DNA from 3 places in the Thalassobaculum salexigens DSM 19539 genome. Region 3 is predicted to be linked to each of the others. Evidence: predicted binding sites of a transcription regulator. Region 3 holds the regulator's gene; each other region holds the start of a gene.
The links. The regulator LexA, encoded in region 3, represses DNA repair genes until DNA is damaged. The targets are predictions, from matches to a motif close to ATGTTCTANTTTGGTTC.

Region 1 (4,871 bases), on a different contig from region 3:
CTTGGCGGCAATGTCGAAGCGCTTCGCCTCGGCCTGGGCGAGCTGTTGCGCCGACGAAGCGGCCGCAGCCTGGTCCACCGTCACCTGGTTCACCGTCGCCTCCGCCAGAGCGGAGGTGGCGATGAGCGAGGCGACGCCCGCCGCGATCGCCCCGTGCAGCGCCGTGCGGGTGCCCCGCCTGTTCGCACCGTTTGCAGCTCCGGTCAGTGCCGGACTCCCATCCCGCAGTCTCATCGCCTTCAGTCCCCTCGTGGTCGATCGGTACCGCCGAGCGGGCGGACAAAAATGCAAATGCGATCCATTCGCATTAATGACGACGAGACCCGAACCCGGTTTTTCAGGGGGCGGACGGAATTTTTTCGTCTCCGAGCGTGAAAACCGACCCGGTGGTCAGTTCGGCACGACCAGAGCCAGCAGCGGGGTGATCTCGTAGACCGAGGCGGAACGGGCTGTTGCGGCGGCGCGCAGGGCCTCCAGCGGCTGGCGCAGGTCGAAGACGCCGCTGACCGGCCGATCGAGAAGGGCATCGTCCGTGGCCAGCACCATGCCCCGGTAATGCGGGCGGATGCGGTCGAGCACCTGACCCAGCGGTTCGCCCTCGGCAATCAGCAGGTGGCGCCGCCAGGCGGCGATATGACCAGCCGGCACGGCGGCCACGTGGATGTCACCGTTGGCCCGGTCGATGGAGAGCCGGTCGCCGGGCGCCAGCCGCACCGGTTCGGGCCGGCCGGGGGTGGCGACGGCGACCGACCCCTCTTCGACCTCGACCGTCACGGCCGCGGCGTCGATCCGGGTGCCGAAGGCGGTGCCGGTTACCGTGACCACCGTCTCGGCGGCCCGAACGGTGAAGGGTCGCGCCTGATCGTGGGTGACCTGGAAGAATGCCTCGCCCTCGACCAGCACTACCTGGCGATGGGCGCCGGAGAAGTCGGTCTTCACCGCGCTGTCCGCGTTCAGGGTGATGACGCTGCCGTCGGGCTGGGTGCGGGTGACCAGTTCGGCGGTCGCGGAGGACAGGTCCGCTCCGTCCAGCAGCCGCTGCACCGGCCCAAGCAGGACCAGGAAAGCCAGACACGCGGCCAGCGCTCCGGCGGCGAGCCACCGTCGATGTCTTGCCGGTCGGCGGGGCGTGAAGGCAACGACGGCGCTGTCCTCGTCGGCCTCCCGTAGCTCGGTCCGGGGGACGGCCTCGCCGGTCAGGGCCCAGACCCGCTGCGCCTTGCCGTAGGCGGCGCGGTGCCGGGGGGCGGCGTCCAGCCAGGTTTCCAGATCGGCGCGTAGCCGGGCATCCTGCGGCCGTTCCTGCAGCTTCAGAAGCCAGTCCAGCGCCTGGTTCCAGGCGGGATCCTGCTGCAGCCGTCCGTTCGCCATCGAAGACTCTTCGCGTGTCATGGGACCGCCCTGGCCGGGTGCGGCGGCGCGTCGGTTCCGGTGCGCCTCATCCTAATGACGAGCGGGGCGCCCGGTTTTTCACCTTCCATCGACAATTGATCCATCACCGGCCGTCCTCGCCCGGATCGTCGGCGAGCTGCTCGGCGCAGACGGTCAGGGCGGTCTTGATGAGCTGGTGGGTGCGGGTCACCGAGATGTCGAGCCGGGCGGCGATCTCCTTCAGGGGCAGGCCGCCCAGCCGGTGCATCTCGAAGGCCAGGCGGGTGCGCTCCGGCAACCCATCCAGTGCCCGCTCGACCCGGCCGAGATCCTGGCGCCAGCGCAGGTTCTCCTCCGGGCTCGGTGTGGTGCTCGCAGCGCGGGCCAGCAGCCCGTCATCCAGATCGTCGACCAGCGGCATGCTCGGCCGCCGGCCCCAGTCATAGGCCAGGTTGCGCACGATCCGGTACAGGTAGCGCACCGGTTCCAGGATCCGGTCGCCCCGCATGCCGTCCCGGGACGGACCATCGCCGGGCGCCTCGCCGCCTTCGCTCTGGCGGGCGAAGCGCAGATAGGCCTCCTGCACCACATCCTCGGCACTGCTGCGCGAGCCGAGGATCCGTGCGGCGTACTGCACCAGGTCCGCCCGATGCTCGACGAAAACCTCCGCAGGATCGCGCTGTGCCGTGTCGCGATTGGCCGTCATGGGACTCGGGGGCGGATGGGCGCGCGCGGGGCGACGGAAGCCGGTGAAAGGGATATTCAATCCGTCTCTAAATGAAAATGAGTCGCAATACCAGAGTGAACCCGTCGCGGAAAGCCAGGGACTCCGCCGAGCCTCAGCCGAGACTCAAACGCGAATTGACTCTTCGGGCGGGTTGGATTTTAAAAGAACAAAGAAAGAACATTTATAAGCGACGCCGGAACGGAGTGGAGATATGTCCGTGACGCTCCTGCCCATCAGACGGGTTTCGGAGCCCTTCTCAAAGGGGGGCGCCGCGCCCCGCCTCGTCCCGCCGCCGCTCGCGAAGTCGGCGCAGCTCGCGGAGGTGTTCGCCCAGTCCCGGGACATGGGCGCGACCGGCTTCACGCTGGCCCAGGTGCCCCCCGGCCGCCCGATCGTCTGGGTGCTGGACCGGATGGCCGCACAGCAGGCGGGCTGGCCCTACGGTCCGGGGCTGCGCGGCTTCGGCGTCGATCCCGACCGGCTGGTGCTGGTCTGCGCCCGCCGGGCCGCCGACGTGCTGTGGTCGATGGAGGAGGCGCTGGCCTGCCGGTCCCTGGGCGCGGTGATCGGGGAGATCTGGGGCATGCCGAAGGCGCTGGACTTCACCGTGACCAAGCGGCTCGCCATCCGGGCGGAGCGGTCGGGGGTCCCGTGCTTTCTGATCCGCTACGCCGCCGAGGAGACCCTGTCGGCGGCGCGGCGGCGCTGGCGGGTGACGACCCTTGCCTCCGCGCCGCATCCGTTCGATCCCCGCGCCCCGGGCGCGCCGCGCTGGCGCACCACCCTGTTCCGGGCGCGGGACACCAGACCTGGCGCATGGGAGGCGAGCTATGAACGACAGGCGCATCGTCTCGATTTTTCTGCCGCAGTATCCGATCCAGTGCTGGCGGAGGAGCCGGCGCGACAGCAGGTCTGGGGCTGAGGCGGAACAGGCCGTCGTGCTGCTGCGCGACGGTCGGCACGGGCCGGTCATCCACGACCTGACCCCCGCCGCCGCCCGCCACGGCCTCGCCGGCGGGATGGGGATCAGCGACGCCCGCACCCTGCTGCCGAGCGTCCAGGTGGAACCGGCCACCCTGGAGGCGGATCAGGCGGAGCTCGTGCGGCTGGCCCGCTGGGCGCTGCGCTGGTGTCCCTGGACCCGCGCCGACGGGGCCGACGGGCTGCTGCTCGACACCACCGGGTCGGATCATCTGTGGGGCGGAGAGGCGGCGATGCTGGCGGCGATGGTTTCGGCCTTTGCACGGATCGGGCTGAGTGTGCGGGCCGCCGCCGCGCCGACCCTGGGCGCCGCCTGGGCTCTGGCGCGGTACGGAGCGGTCTCGCCGGTGATCTGCGCCCCGGACGCGCTGTCGCAAACCCTGGCCGACCTGCCGGTCGTCGCCCTGCGGCTCGACGAGGAGACGGTGTCGCTGCTGCACCGGCTGGGGCTGAAGACCGTCGATGCGCTTCAGGCGGTGTCGCGGACGGCCCTTGTCCGCCGGTTCCGCGAGCGGGCGCCCGATGAAGCCAATCCGGCCCGCCGGCTGGACCAGACGCTGGGCCGGGTGGCGGAGCCGCTGATGCCGGAGATGCCGCCGCCGGCCCCCCGCGCCCTGCGCCAACTGGTGGAGCCGATCGTCGATGTCGACAGCGTCAGCCAGGTCCTGGCGGAACTGCTGAAGGATCTGACCGCGGAGATGGAGCGCCGTGGTCAGGGCGCCCGGCGGCTGCGGCTGACCGGCTACCGGGTCGATGGCGGCACCGCCTCGGTGGAGACCGCCGCCGCCCGGGCCAACCGCGACCCGGACCATCTCGCCCGGCTGTTCCGCGACCGGCTGGAGGGGCTCGATGCCGGCTTCGGCTTCGAGGTGATGACCCTCGACGCCCTGGTGCTGGAGGAGATGGAGGCCCTGCAATGGGACTTGTCCGGCGGCGACAGCGGCGACCTCGATCTGACCCGGCTGATCGACCGTCTGACCGCCCGGCTCGGCCGCGACGCGGTGCTGCGGCCGGTGGAGACCGCCAGCCATATTCCCGAGCGTGCCTCCCGGTTCCGTCCGGCCGACCTGGAGGCGGGGGAGGTGCCGCGGCCGAAGGGTCCGGCAAAGCCCCGCCCGGTGCGCCTGCTGCGGCCGCCGGAAGCCGCCGATGTGCTCTACGCCGTCCCGGACGGCCCGCCGGCCCGGCTGGTCTGGCGCCGGCAGACCCACCGGGTGGTGCGCAGCGAGGGACCGGAGCGGATCGCCCCGGAATGGTGGCGGGAGCGCTCCACCACCCGGCTGCGCGACTATTACCGGGTGGAGGATGCCGAGGGCCGGCGCTACTGGATCTATCGCGAGGGCCTGCCCGGGGACGGCCGGGGCGGGGCGCCGCGCTGGTTCGTCCACGGCCTGGACGCGTGAGGGAGCGGAGCCGTGCGCGCACCCTTCGTCGAACTGGGGACGGTCTCGAACTTCTCGTTCCTGCAGGGCGCCTCGCACGCCCATGAGCTGGTCGAGGGGGCCGCCACCCTCGGCTACGACTCGCTCGGCCTCGCCGATGTGAACACGCTGGCCGGCGTGGTGCGCTTTCATGTCGCTGCCGAGGAGAGCGGTCTGCGCCCGCTGATCGGCTGCCGCCTGGAACTGCTGGACGCGCCTGCGCTCTACGCCTATCCGAAGAGCCGGGCGGGGTATGGCCGGCTGTGCCGCCTGCTGTCGGCCGGCAAGATGCGGGACGCCGACGGCAACTGGCAGCGCAAGGGGGTGTGCGACCTGACCCTGTCCATGGTCGCCGAGACTCTGGGACCGGC
Region 2 (4,871 bases), 150 kb from region 3:
GCCAGGCGACGGCGAAAACCGCGATCACCAGTACGGCGATCAGGCCGATGACGGGCATCAGAAGTCCGAAACGCGCTGCCTCGGAGCCTTGTGCCCCGGTCATCGTCCCAAGCTTCATTAGCCTACCCGTATGCTCCGGAGAACCCACTCGAAGTTTGACCGTTCGCCCGACGACGAGCCTGAGAACATCAGATTCGGTTCGAATTCCTTCAATATCCTTAAATTTCAGAAAATGTTGAACTCAAATCGTATGCGTGCGGACCCGGATCAGGCCGGTTTCCGGGCCTGAAAGGACAGGCTCAACGGCAGGATCGGATCGGTGCCCACGGGCCAAGTGTGAAGGTCCTCGTCCTGCTTCACCAGCCCCGGCAGCAGGGCCCAGGTGATCGCCGGATGCTCATGCAAAAACTCGAAGACGAGGCCCGCGGCCGCGACAGCGGTGACGATCTCGGAGACCGGGTGCGCCCATTCATAGGTGCGGGTGTTCGCGGTCTTATGGCCGCTGCCGTAGTCGTCCGGATCGTCCAGCTCGATCGGTGCCGGATCGTGGAAATAGGGATACTTGGTCTGGAACCGCCCCCGCGTCGGATCGCAGGCACCCTGTCCCTCGTCCCAGACATAGGCCATCGGATGGCAGTCGGCGAAATACAGCCGGCCGCCCGGCTTCAGGAAATGCGCCGCAACGCGCGCCCAGCTAGGCAGGTCGGGCAACCAGCAGATCGTGCCCCAGCTCACGAAGACCAGGTCGAAGCTTCCGGAGATCAGGTCGGGCGCGGCGTAGAGATCGCCCTCCACGAAGGTCGCGGCGAGGCCGGTCTCCTGCGCCAGGGCGCGGGCCGCCTGGATCGCCTCGCCGGAAAAATCGAGCCCGGTCACCGTCGCCCCGCGCTGGGCCAGGGTCAGGGTATCGAGACCGAAATGGCACTGGAGATGCAGGACGGACAGCCCGGCGACGTCGCCGAGTTCGCGGTCGACGATGGGATCCAGCCGACGGTTCCCCGCGCGCAGGGCATCGACCGAGTAGAAGCCGGAGGTCAGATGGGGCTGGACCAGTTCATCCCATTTCGCCCGGTTGGCGTCGCGAAACCGGTCCATCACCCCTCCCCTGGTGCCGATACGGTTTAGAACGGGATCTCGTCGTCCAGATCGCTCGGACCGCCCATGGGCGGCTGGCCGCCACCGCCGCCGGAGGAACCGCCACCACCGGAGGAACCGCCGCCGTAGCCGCCGCCCGAGGAGCCGCCGCCGTAATCGTCGCCGCGGCTGTAGTCGCCGCCGCCCCCGCCGCCGCCGCCATCACCACGGCCGCCCAGAAGGGTGAGCTCACCGCGATAGCGCTGCAGCACGACCTCGGTCGAATAGCGCTCCTGGCCGCTCTGGTCGGTCCATTTGCGGGTCTGGAGCTGGCCCTCGATATAGACCGAGCTGCCCTTGCGCAGATACTGCTCGGCGATCCGCGCCAGGTTCTCGTTGAAGATCACCACGCGATGCCACTCGGTACGCTCCCGCTGCTCGCCGGAGGTCCGGTCGCGCCAGCGCTCCGAGGTCGCAATCGCGAGGTTCACGATTTTCAGCCCGTCCTGGGTCGATCGCACTTCCGGGTCGCGGCCCAGATTGCCGACCAGGATCACCTTGTTGACGCTGCCCGCCATGTCTCTCGCTCTCTTGTTGTTCCGGTCCGAGCTCCATGGTGCGGTCCATGGAACGGTTTGGCCGACAATCCCACAGCCGAGCGCCCGGCGCAAAGGCTGCCGAACGTCGGCGCCTGGAAAACACCGGTCGCGGAAACCCGCCGGAAACTGAATACCCGGTTTCAACGCCGCTACGCCGACTCATTCAATGCGATACCGTAACGACCCGAGTCGCGCGGCCGACCCTGCAACCCCCTGAAAGTTGTCCACAGCCTTGTTCTGGAGACCCAAGGCTATACTTAGGGTGCGTATTCAGGCAGGTGGTCATACTGGACCTCTCTGTACTATATTTGTTCTCCCTATCCGACTTTCGAGGACCCGATGGCGCCCGAATCCTCCTTGCCCAAGCCCGCAGCTGAAGAACTGCGAGCAATCCGCATCCGCGGCGCGCGCGAACACAACCTGCGCAACGTCGATGTCGACCTGCCGCGGGACAGCCTCGTGGTGCTCACCGGGCTCAGCGGGTCCGGCAAGTCCTCCCTCGCCTTCGACACGATCTATGCCGAGGGACAGCGGCGGTACGTGGAGAGCCTGTCGGCCTACGCGCGCCAGTTCCTGGAACTGATGCAGAAGCCGGACGTCGACCTGATCGAGGGCCTGTCGCCGGCGATCTCGATCGAGCAGAAGACCACCTCGCGCAACCCGCGCTCGACCGTCGGCACCGTCACCGAAATCTACGACTACCTGCGCCTGCTGTTCGCCCGCATCGGCGTCCCCTATTCGCCGGCCACCGGCCTGCCGATCGAAAGCCAGACGGTCAGCCAGATGGTCGACCGGATCTGCGCCCTGTCCGAGGGCACCCGGCTCTATCTGCTGGCGCCCGTCGTGCGCGGCCGAAAGGGCGAGTACCGCAAGGAACTGCTGGACCTGCGCAAGCGCGGCTTCCAGCGGGTACGGGTCGACGGCGAGCTGTATGAGATCGAGGACGTGCCGGCGCTGGACAAGAAGCGCAAGCACGACATCGAGGTGGTGGTCGACCGCCTCGTGGTGCGCGAGGGCATCGGCACCCGCCTGGCCGACTCGATCGAGACGGCGCTCGACCTGTCCGACGGACTGTTGTTCGCCGACGATGCGGACAGCGGTGAGCGGCACACCTTCTCCGCCAAGTTCGCCTGCCCGGTCAGCGGCTTCACCATCGACGAGATCGAGCCGCGGCTGTTCTCGTTCAACAACCCGTTCGGCGCCTGCCCGACCTGCGACGGGCTCGGCAGCCAGATGTATTTCGACGAGCAGCTCGTGGTGCCCAACCCCAAGCTGAGCCTGAAGGCCGGCGCCGTCGCGCCCTGGGCCGGCTCGTCGTCGAAATACTACGCCCAGTCGCTGAAGAGTCTGGCGGCCCATTTCGACATCTCCCAGGACACCCCGTTCGAGGATCTGCCGGAGGAGGCCCGTCAGGGCATTCTGTTCGGTACCGGAACGACCCCCGTCACCATGACCTTCGACGACGGGCTGCGCAGCTACAAGACCAACAAGCCGTTCGAAGGCGTCATCCCCAACATGGACCGCCGCTGGAAGGAGACCGACAGCTCGTGGGTGCGCGAGGAACTCGGACGCTATCAGTCCGTCGCGCCCTGCGAGGCCTGCAACGGCCAGCGCCTGAAGCCGGAGGCCCTGGCGGTCAAGATCGCCGGGCTGCACATCTCCGAGGTGACCGAGTTCTCCATCGGCGCCGCGGTCGATTGGTTCAACGCCCTGTCCGGCACGCTGACAACCAAGCAGGGCGAGATCGCCGAGCGGATCCTGAAGGAGATCAACGAGCGGCTCGGCTTCCTCAACAATGTCGGGCTGGAATACCTGACCCTGTCGCGCTCGTCGGGTACCCTGTCGGGCGGCGAGAGCCAGCGTATCCGCCTCGCCTCGCAGATCGGCTCCGGCCTGACCGGCGTGCTCTACGTGCTGGACGAACCCTCCATCGGCCTGCACCAGCGCGACAACGACCGCCTGCTCGCCACCCTCAAGCGCCTGCGCGACCTGGGCAACACGGTGATCGTGGTCGAGCATGACGAGGACGCGATCCGCGAGGCCGACTATGTGGTCGATATGGGCCCGGGCGCCGGCGTCCATGGCGGCACGGTGGTCGCCGCCGGCCCCCCGGCGGAGGTCATGGCCAATCCCGCCAGCCTCACCGGCAAGTACCTGTCCGGCTTCGAGCAGATCGAGATCCCCGCCACCCGTCGCAAGGCGAAGAAGGGCAAGCAGCTCGTGCTGACCGGGGCGACCGGCAACAACCTGAAGAACGTCACCCTGAAGATCCCGCTGGGCACGTTCACCTGCATCTCCGGCGTGTCCGGCGGCGGCAAGTCGACCCTGGTGATCGAGACCCTGTGGAAGGCGCTGGCCCGCCGGCTGCACAACGCCCGCGAACACGCCGCCCCGTTCGAGCACCTGGCCGGGCTGGAGAACATCGACAAGGTCGTGGACATCGACCAGTCGCCGATCGGCCGTACCCCGCGCTCGAACCCGGCGACCTATTCCGGCGCCTTCACCCCGATCCGGGACTGGTTCGCCGGCCTGCCCGAGGCCAAGGCCCGCGGCTACGCGCCGGGCCGCTTCTCGTTCAACGTGAAGGGTGGGCGCTGCGAGGCCTGTCAGGGCGACGGCGTGATCAAGATCGAGATGCACTTCCTGCCCGACGTCTACGTCACCTGCGACGTCTGCAAGGGCAAGCGGTACAATCGAGAGACGCTGGAAATTACCTTCCGAGATAAGTCGATATCGGATGTTCTTGATATGACGGTGGAAGAAGGCGCTACCTTCTTCAAGGCGGTCCCGTCGATCCGCGACAAGCTGGAGACCCTGGAGCGGGTCGGCCTCGGCTATGTGAAGATCGGCCAGCAGGCGACGACGCTCTCCGGCGGTGAGGCGCAGCGGGTGAAACTGGCCAAGGAACTGTCCCGCCGGGCGACCGGGCGGACGGTCTACATCCTGGACGAACCGACGACCGGCCTGCATTTCGACGACGTGCGCAAACTGCTGGAAGTCCTCCAGGCGCTGGTGGACACCGGCAACACGGTGATCGTGATCGAGCACAATCTGGAGGTCATCAAGACCGCCGACCATGTGGTCGATCTCGGCCCCGAGGGCGGAGACGGCGGCGGCCGCATCGTCGCACAGGGCACGCCCGAAGAGGTCGCGGCGACCGAGGGCAGCTACACCGGCTCCTACCTGAAACGCTACCTG
Region 3 (4,871 bases):
CCGTCTAAGGGCCTGATCCGCGAGGATTTCGATCCGCCCGCCCTCGCCCGCGCCTATGCCGAGGGCGGGGCGACCTGCCTGTCGGTGCTGACCGACGAGAAGTATTTCCAGGGCAAGGACGCCTATCTGGAGGCGGCCCGCGCGGCCGTCGACCTGCCGGCCCTGCGCAAGGACTTCATGCTCGATCCCTACCAGATCGTGGAGGCCCGCGCGCTCGGCGCCGACTGCATCCTGCTGATCATGGCGGCCCTCGACGACACGCTCGCCGCCGAGTTGGAAAGTGCCGCCAGCGGCCTCGGCATGGACGTGCTGATTGAAGTGCATGATTCCGAGGAGATGGAGCGGGCGTTGAAGCTGTCCTCGCCGCTGATCGGGGTAAACAACCGCAATCTGAAGACCATGACCACCGACCTCGCCACGGCGGAGACGCTGGCGTCGATGGTGCCGAAGGACCGCACCCTGATCGCCGAGAGCGGGCTGTTCACGCCCGAGGATCTCGGCCGCATGGCGCGGATCGGCGCGCGCTGCTTCCTGATCGGCGAGTCGCTGATGCGCCAGGACGACGTGACCGCGGCGACCCGCAAGCTCCTGGCGGATCCCCTTCCCGCCGTCGCCTGAACCCACGGGCCAGATAGAATGAGCGACTTCACGCATTTCGACGCCGCCGGCAAGGCGCATATGGTCGATGTCGGCGGCAAGGAGGAGACCGAGCGGGTCGCCACCGCCCGCGGCTCGGTCTACGCGTCCGCCGAGACCATCGCCCTGATCCGCGACGGCGGGGTGAAGAAGGGCGACGTGCTGTCGGTCGCCCGGCTCGCCGGCATCATGGGGGCCAAGCGTACTCCGGACCTGATCCCGCTGTGCCATCCGCTGGCGCTGACCTCGGTGAAGGTGGCGCTCACCATCGACGAGGCCCGCGACGCGGTGGACATCGAGGCGACCTGCAAGCTGAAGGGCCGCACCGGCGTGGAGATGGAGGCGCTGACCGCCGTCTCGGTCGCCGCGCTCACCGTCTACGACATGGCCAAGGCCGTGGATAAGGCGATGCGGATCGGCGATATCCGGCTGGTGGCCAAGTCCGGCGGCAAATCCGGAGACTACAGGGGTGAGTGACGACCTGCTGCCGGTATCCGACGCGCTGGCCCGCATCCTGTCGGCGATGAGTCCGATGCCGGCGGAGACCGTGGCGCTGACCGAGGCGCTGGGCCGGGTCACCGCCGATCCGATCACCGCCCGACGCACCCAGCCGCCGGTCGCCGTCTCCGCCATGGACGGCTATGCGGTGCGCGCCCAGGACGTGGCCAGCGTGCCGGCAACCCTCAAGCGCATCGGGGCCGCGCCGGCCGGCGGTCTGTTCGAGGGCACGGTCGGGCCCGGCGAGTGCGTGCGCATCTTCACCGGCGGCCCGGTGCCGGACGGGGCCGACGCCATCGTCATCCAGGAGGATGTCGACGCCGACAGCGAGGAGGACGGAGCCACCGTCACCGTGCGCGAGGGAGCGGCCGCCGGAACCTATATCCGCCCGGCCGGGCTCGACTTCCACGAGGGCGATCTCGGCATCGCCGCCGGACGACGCCTGAGCGCCCGCGATATTGGCCTGGCGGCGACCATGAACGTGCCGTGGATTTCGGTGCGCCGGAAACCGCGCGTCGCGATTCTGTCCACCGGCGACGAAATCGTGCGTCCGGGCGAGTTGACCGATCCGATGCGGATCGTCTCCTCCAATGCCTATGCGCTTGCGGCTGTGGTCCGGGCGGTCGGCGGCGAGCCGGTCGATCTGGGCATCGCCCCGGACGACGAGGGTGCGCTGCGACGCCTGGCGGCCGGTGCGCGGGGCGCCGACATGCTGGTCACCACCGGCGGTGCCTCGGTCGGCCGCCACGACCTTGTGCAGAAAGCCCTGGGCGACGGCGAGTTCGGCGCCGACGCCCTGGAGGTCGGCTTCTGGAAGATCGCCATGCGGCCGGGCAAGCCGCTGATCTTCGGCCGTTTCGCCGGGGTGCCGATGCTGGGACTGCCCGGGAATCCGGTGTCCACGGTGGTCTGCGCCACCGTGTTCCTGCGTCCGGCCCTGGAGACCATGCTGGGCCTGGAGACGGTCGGGGCCCAAGAGGAACAGGCGGTTCTCGCCGTCGATCTAAAGGAGAACGACAGACGTCAGGACTACGTCCGCGCCACCTGGGAAATGGGAGACGACGGTCGCCGCCATGTACGCCCGTTCCCGCGCCAGGACAGTTCGATGATGTCGCGCCTCGCTGCCGCCGATTGCTTGATCGTCCGGCCGGCGCACGACCCGAGTCGCAAGGCCGGCGACACCGTGCGCGTGCTCTGCCTCGCCGGCGACTTCCTGTCTATTTAAGCGAGTCGCGCCGGATACTGTCCCCCGACTTATCCACAGGCCTTGACCTGCCGGCGGATCAAAAGTAGAACATCGGTGTTTGTACCATGTTTGTTCGCTCAGGCGCAGGCTTCCCAGCCGGGCGCGGTGGCGGCGGAAAGTCGAGGGACCCGATGCTCACCCGCAAGCAGCACGAACTGCTGATGTTCATCCACAAGCGGCTGGAGGAAGGCGGGGTCTCCCCCTCGTTCGACGAGATGAAGGAAGCGCTGAACCTCAAGTCGAAATCCGGCATTCACCGGCTGATCACGGCTCTGGAGGAACGCGGCTTCATCCGACGCCTGCCCCATCGGGCGCGGGCACTGGAAGTGCTGAAACTGCCCGAGGTGGCGGGAGCTGCGACCGCTGCCGAGCCGTCCCCGGCGATCCGCGGCTTCGCCCCCAACGTCATCCCCGGCAATTTTCCGATGCGCAGCGGCGGCCGCGAGCAGCCGTCCGACAGCGACGGCGGGTTCGAACTGCCGCTCTACGGCCGGATCGCCGCCGGTACCGCGATCGAGGCGATCAGCGACCCGACAAGCACGGTGTCGGTCCCGCTCTCCATGGTGGCGGGCGGCGAGCACTACGCCCTGGAGATCGCCGGTGATTCGATGATCGAGGACGGCATCTTCGACGGCGACACGGTCATCATCCGGCGCTGCGACACCGCGGAGAACGGGTCCATCGTCGTCGCCCTGATCGACGAGCGGGAGGCGACCCTCAAGCGCCTGCGCCGCAAGGGCAACTCGGTCGCGCTGGAACCGGCGAACGCGGCATACAAGATCCAGATCTTCGGTCCGGACCGCGTACGTATCCAGGGACGTCTGGTCGGACTGATCCGCAATTACTGATATATCTGGAGGCGGATCTGCCCGAACACCGGGCGGATCCGCTTCGGATGCCTGAGAGAGTGCGCGTGATCGTGAACCGGCAGTTCAGCGCCGACCGCTCGGCGCTCAGCCGCCGGAATGGGCGAACAGGTTGCCCCAGTCCACGCCCTTGATTTCCTTGACCCGATTATCCTCGGACCGGCGCTTGTTGCGTTCGACATGCGCCTTGTCCATGGCGTTGGACCGGATCTGCTTGCGGTTGGAAAGGGAAATCTGCCCGAAGAGATTGGACGCCCAGCGCTCCCGCGCGGGGTTGTCGGTGGACGCCGCCTGCTTGATGGCGACATAGGCGAGGTTCTTCTTGCCGACAACCTCGGCCACCGAGTCCGCGAGAATCGCGAACGAGCATTCCCGTACCGGCATGCGCATCACGACTCCCCAATCTTCCCCAGGCACAACTTATATATTGGATTTAATCGATATTGCCGCGCCGAAACAGTGAAAAGTTTTATCCCTTTGTCGCGAAACTCTAATCCTAGAGCCGATCGTTCGGTGACGGGATCACCTCGTGATCGCCTCGGTGTGCGTGACGCTGCACTATCTTATTGTCTCTAAACGTTGATCAGCGGCATTCACTCCTTGGAAACCGGGGGCCGGAACTGGGTCGGCGCCGGGACCCAGGGGCGGATCCCCCGACGGCCGCGCACGGACTCCATCCGCGGCCCGTCGCGCCCGAGCCAGAAAGCGTGCGCCCCGTCGCGCCGCAGGTCCGGGCTGTGCACCAGCAGGCGCGGACGCGAGCACGGTGTGCGGACGCGCACGACCGCGACCAGCACGTCGGCGGCCGCGCAATCCTCCAGCGCCGCCTCGTGGCTGGCGGCCAGCGACAGCAGCAGGCCGTTGCGCCGCAGGGTACAGCCCAGATCGTCGCAGGCCAGCGCGCCTGACGGCCCCTCCGCCTGCCCGTCCCAGGCCGTCACCGTCACCGCGTCCTCCACGCCCCACCGTCGGGCCCAGACCGAGCGGGTGAACCGGTTGCCCCGGGTGGTCGACACCACCCACGCCCCCTCCCCGCCGCCGGCCGCCGCCACCGCGCTGAGCTGTCCGTCGGCCGAGATCAGCACGTCCGGCGGCGCCACGGTGAGCCACAGCAGGCCGCCGGCGGCCATCGGCACCAGGCCGAGCCAGCGCAGGCGCGTGCGCCAGATCGCCAGCCAGCATCCCCCGAGGGAGACGGCCGCCAGACCGGCGACCGGCTGCGGATAGACGCCGGCGGCGGGCCCGGTCCAGTCGACCACCCGGGCGGCCACGGCCAGGGTCGCGTCGATCCCTAGCCCCATGGCCGCCAGCGCCCAGCCCTCCAGACCCAGCGGCATGGACAGAAGCGCGACGATGCCCGCCGGCATGGTCACGAAAGCCGTCAGCGGCACGGCCAGCATGTTGGCGAGAATGCCGCCCAGGGCGATCGCCTGGAAATGGAAGGTGACGAACGGCGCGGTCGCCAGGGTCGCGACAATGGAGGTCACCGCCACGCCGGCGAAATACCGCACCGCCCGAACCAGCCAGCCGCCGAGACCGCCTCCCAGTCGGCCTCCATACCGTCGCAAGGTCTCATGCGCCGCGACCAGCGCGACCACCGCGGCGAAGGAAAGCTGGAAGCTGGC

Region 1: the regulator LexA is predicted to act here: its motif matches at 2,263-2,279, upstream of G578_RS26765 (ImuA family protein).
Region 2: the regulator LexA is predicted to act here: its motif matches at 1,971-1,987, upstream of uvrA (excinuclease ABC subunit UvrA).

Annotation. Positions count from the first base shown of each region.
Region 1 covers NZ_KE384094.1:374,646-379,516, reverse strand. Annotated here, with positions in the region: gene G578_RS0117030 (TonB-dependent siderophore receptor) at 1-234, opposite strand, end outside; gene G578_RS0117025 (FecR family protein) at 391-1,371, opposite strand; gene G578_RS0117020 (sigma-70 family RNA polymerase sigma factor) at 1,496-2,077, opposite strand; gene G578_RS26765 (ImuA family protein) at 2,316-3,020, shown strand; gene G578_RS0117010 (Y-family DNA polymerase) at 2,929-4,482, shown strand; gene G578_RS26760 (error-prone DNA polymerase) at 4,495-4,871, shown strand, end outside.
Region 2 covers NZ_KE384093.1:1,987,622-1,992,492, reverse strand. Annotated here, with positions in the region: gene G578_RS28465 (sensor histidine kinase) at 1-58, opposite strand, end outside; gene G578_RS0113680 (class I SAM-dependent methyltransferase) at 268-1,095, opposite strand; gene ssb (single-stranded DNA-binding protein) at 1,122-1,652, opposite strand; gene uvrA (excinuclease ABC subunit UvrA) at 2,013-4,871, shown strand, end outside.
Region 3 covers NZ_KE384093.1:1,833,779-1,838,649, reverse strand. Annotated here, with positions in the region: gene trpC (indole-3-glycerol phosphate synthase TrpC) at 1-618, shown strand, start outside; gene moaC (cyclic pyranopterin monophosphate synthase MoaC) at 637-1,113, shown strand; gene G578_RS0112950 (molybdopterin molybdotransferase MoeA) at 1,106-2,359, shown strand; gene lexA (transcriptional repressor LexA) at 2,512-3,228, shown strand; gene G578_RS0112940 (hypothetical protein) at 3,334-3,636, opposite strand; gene G578_RS26170 (ComEC/Rec2 family competence protein) at 3,840-4,871, opposite strand, start outside.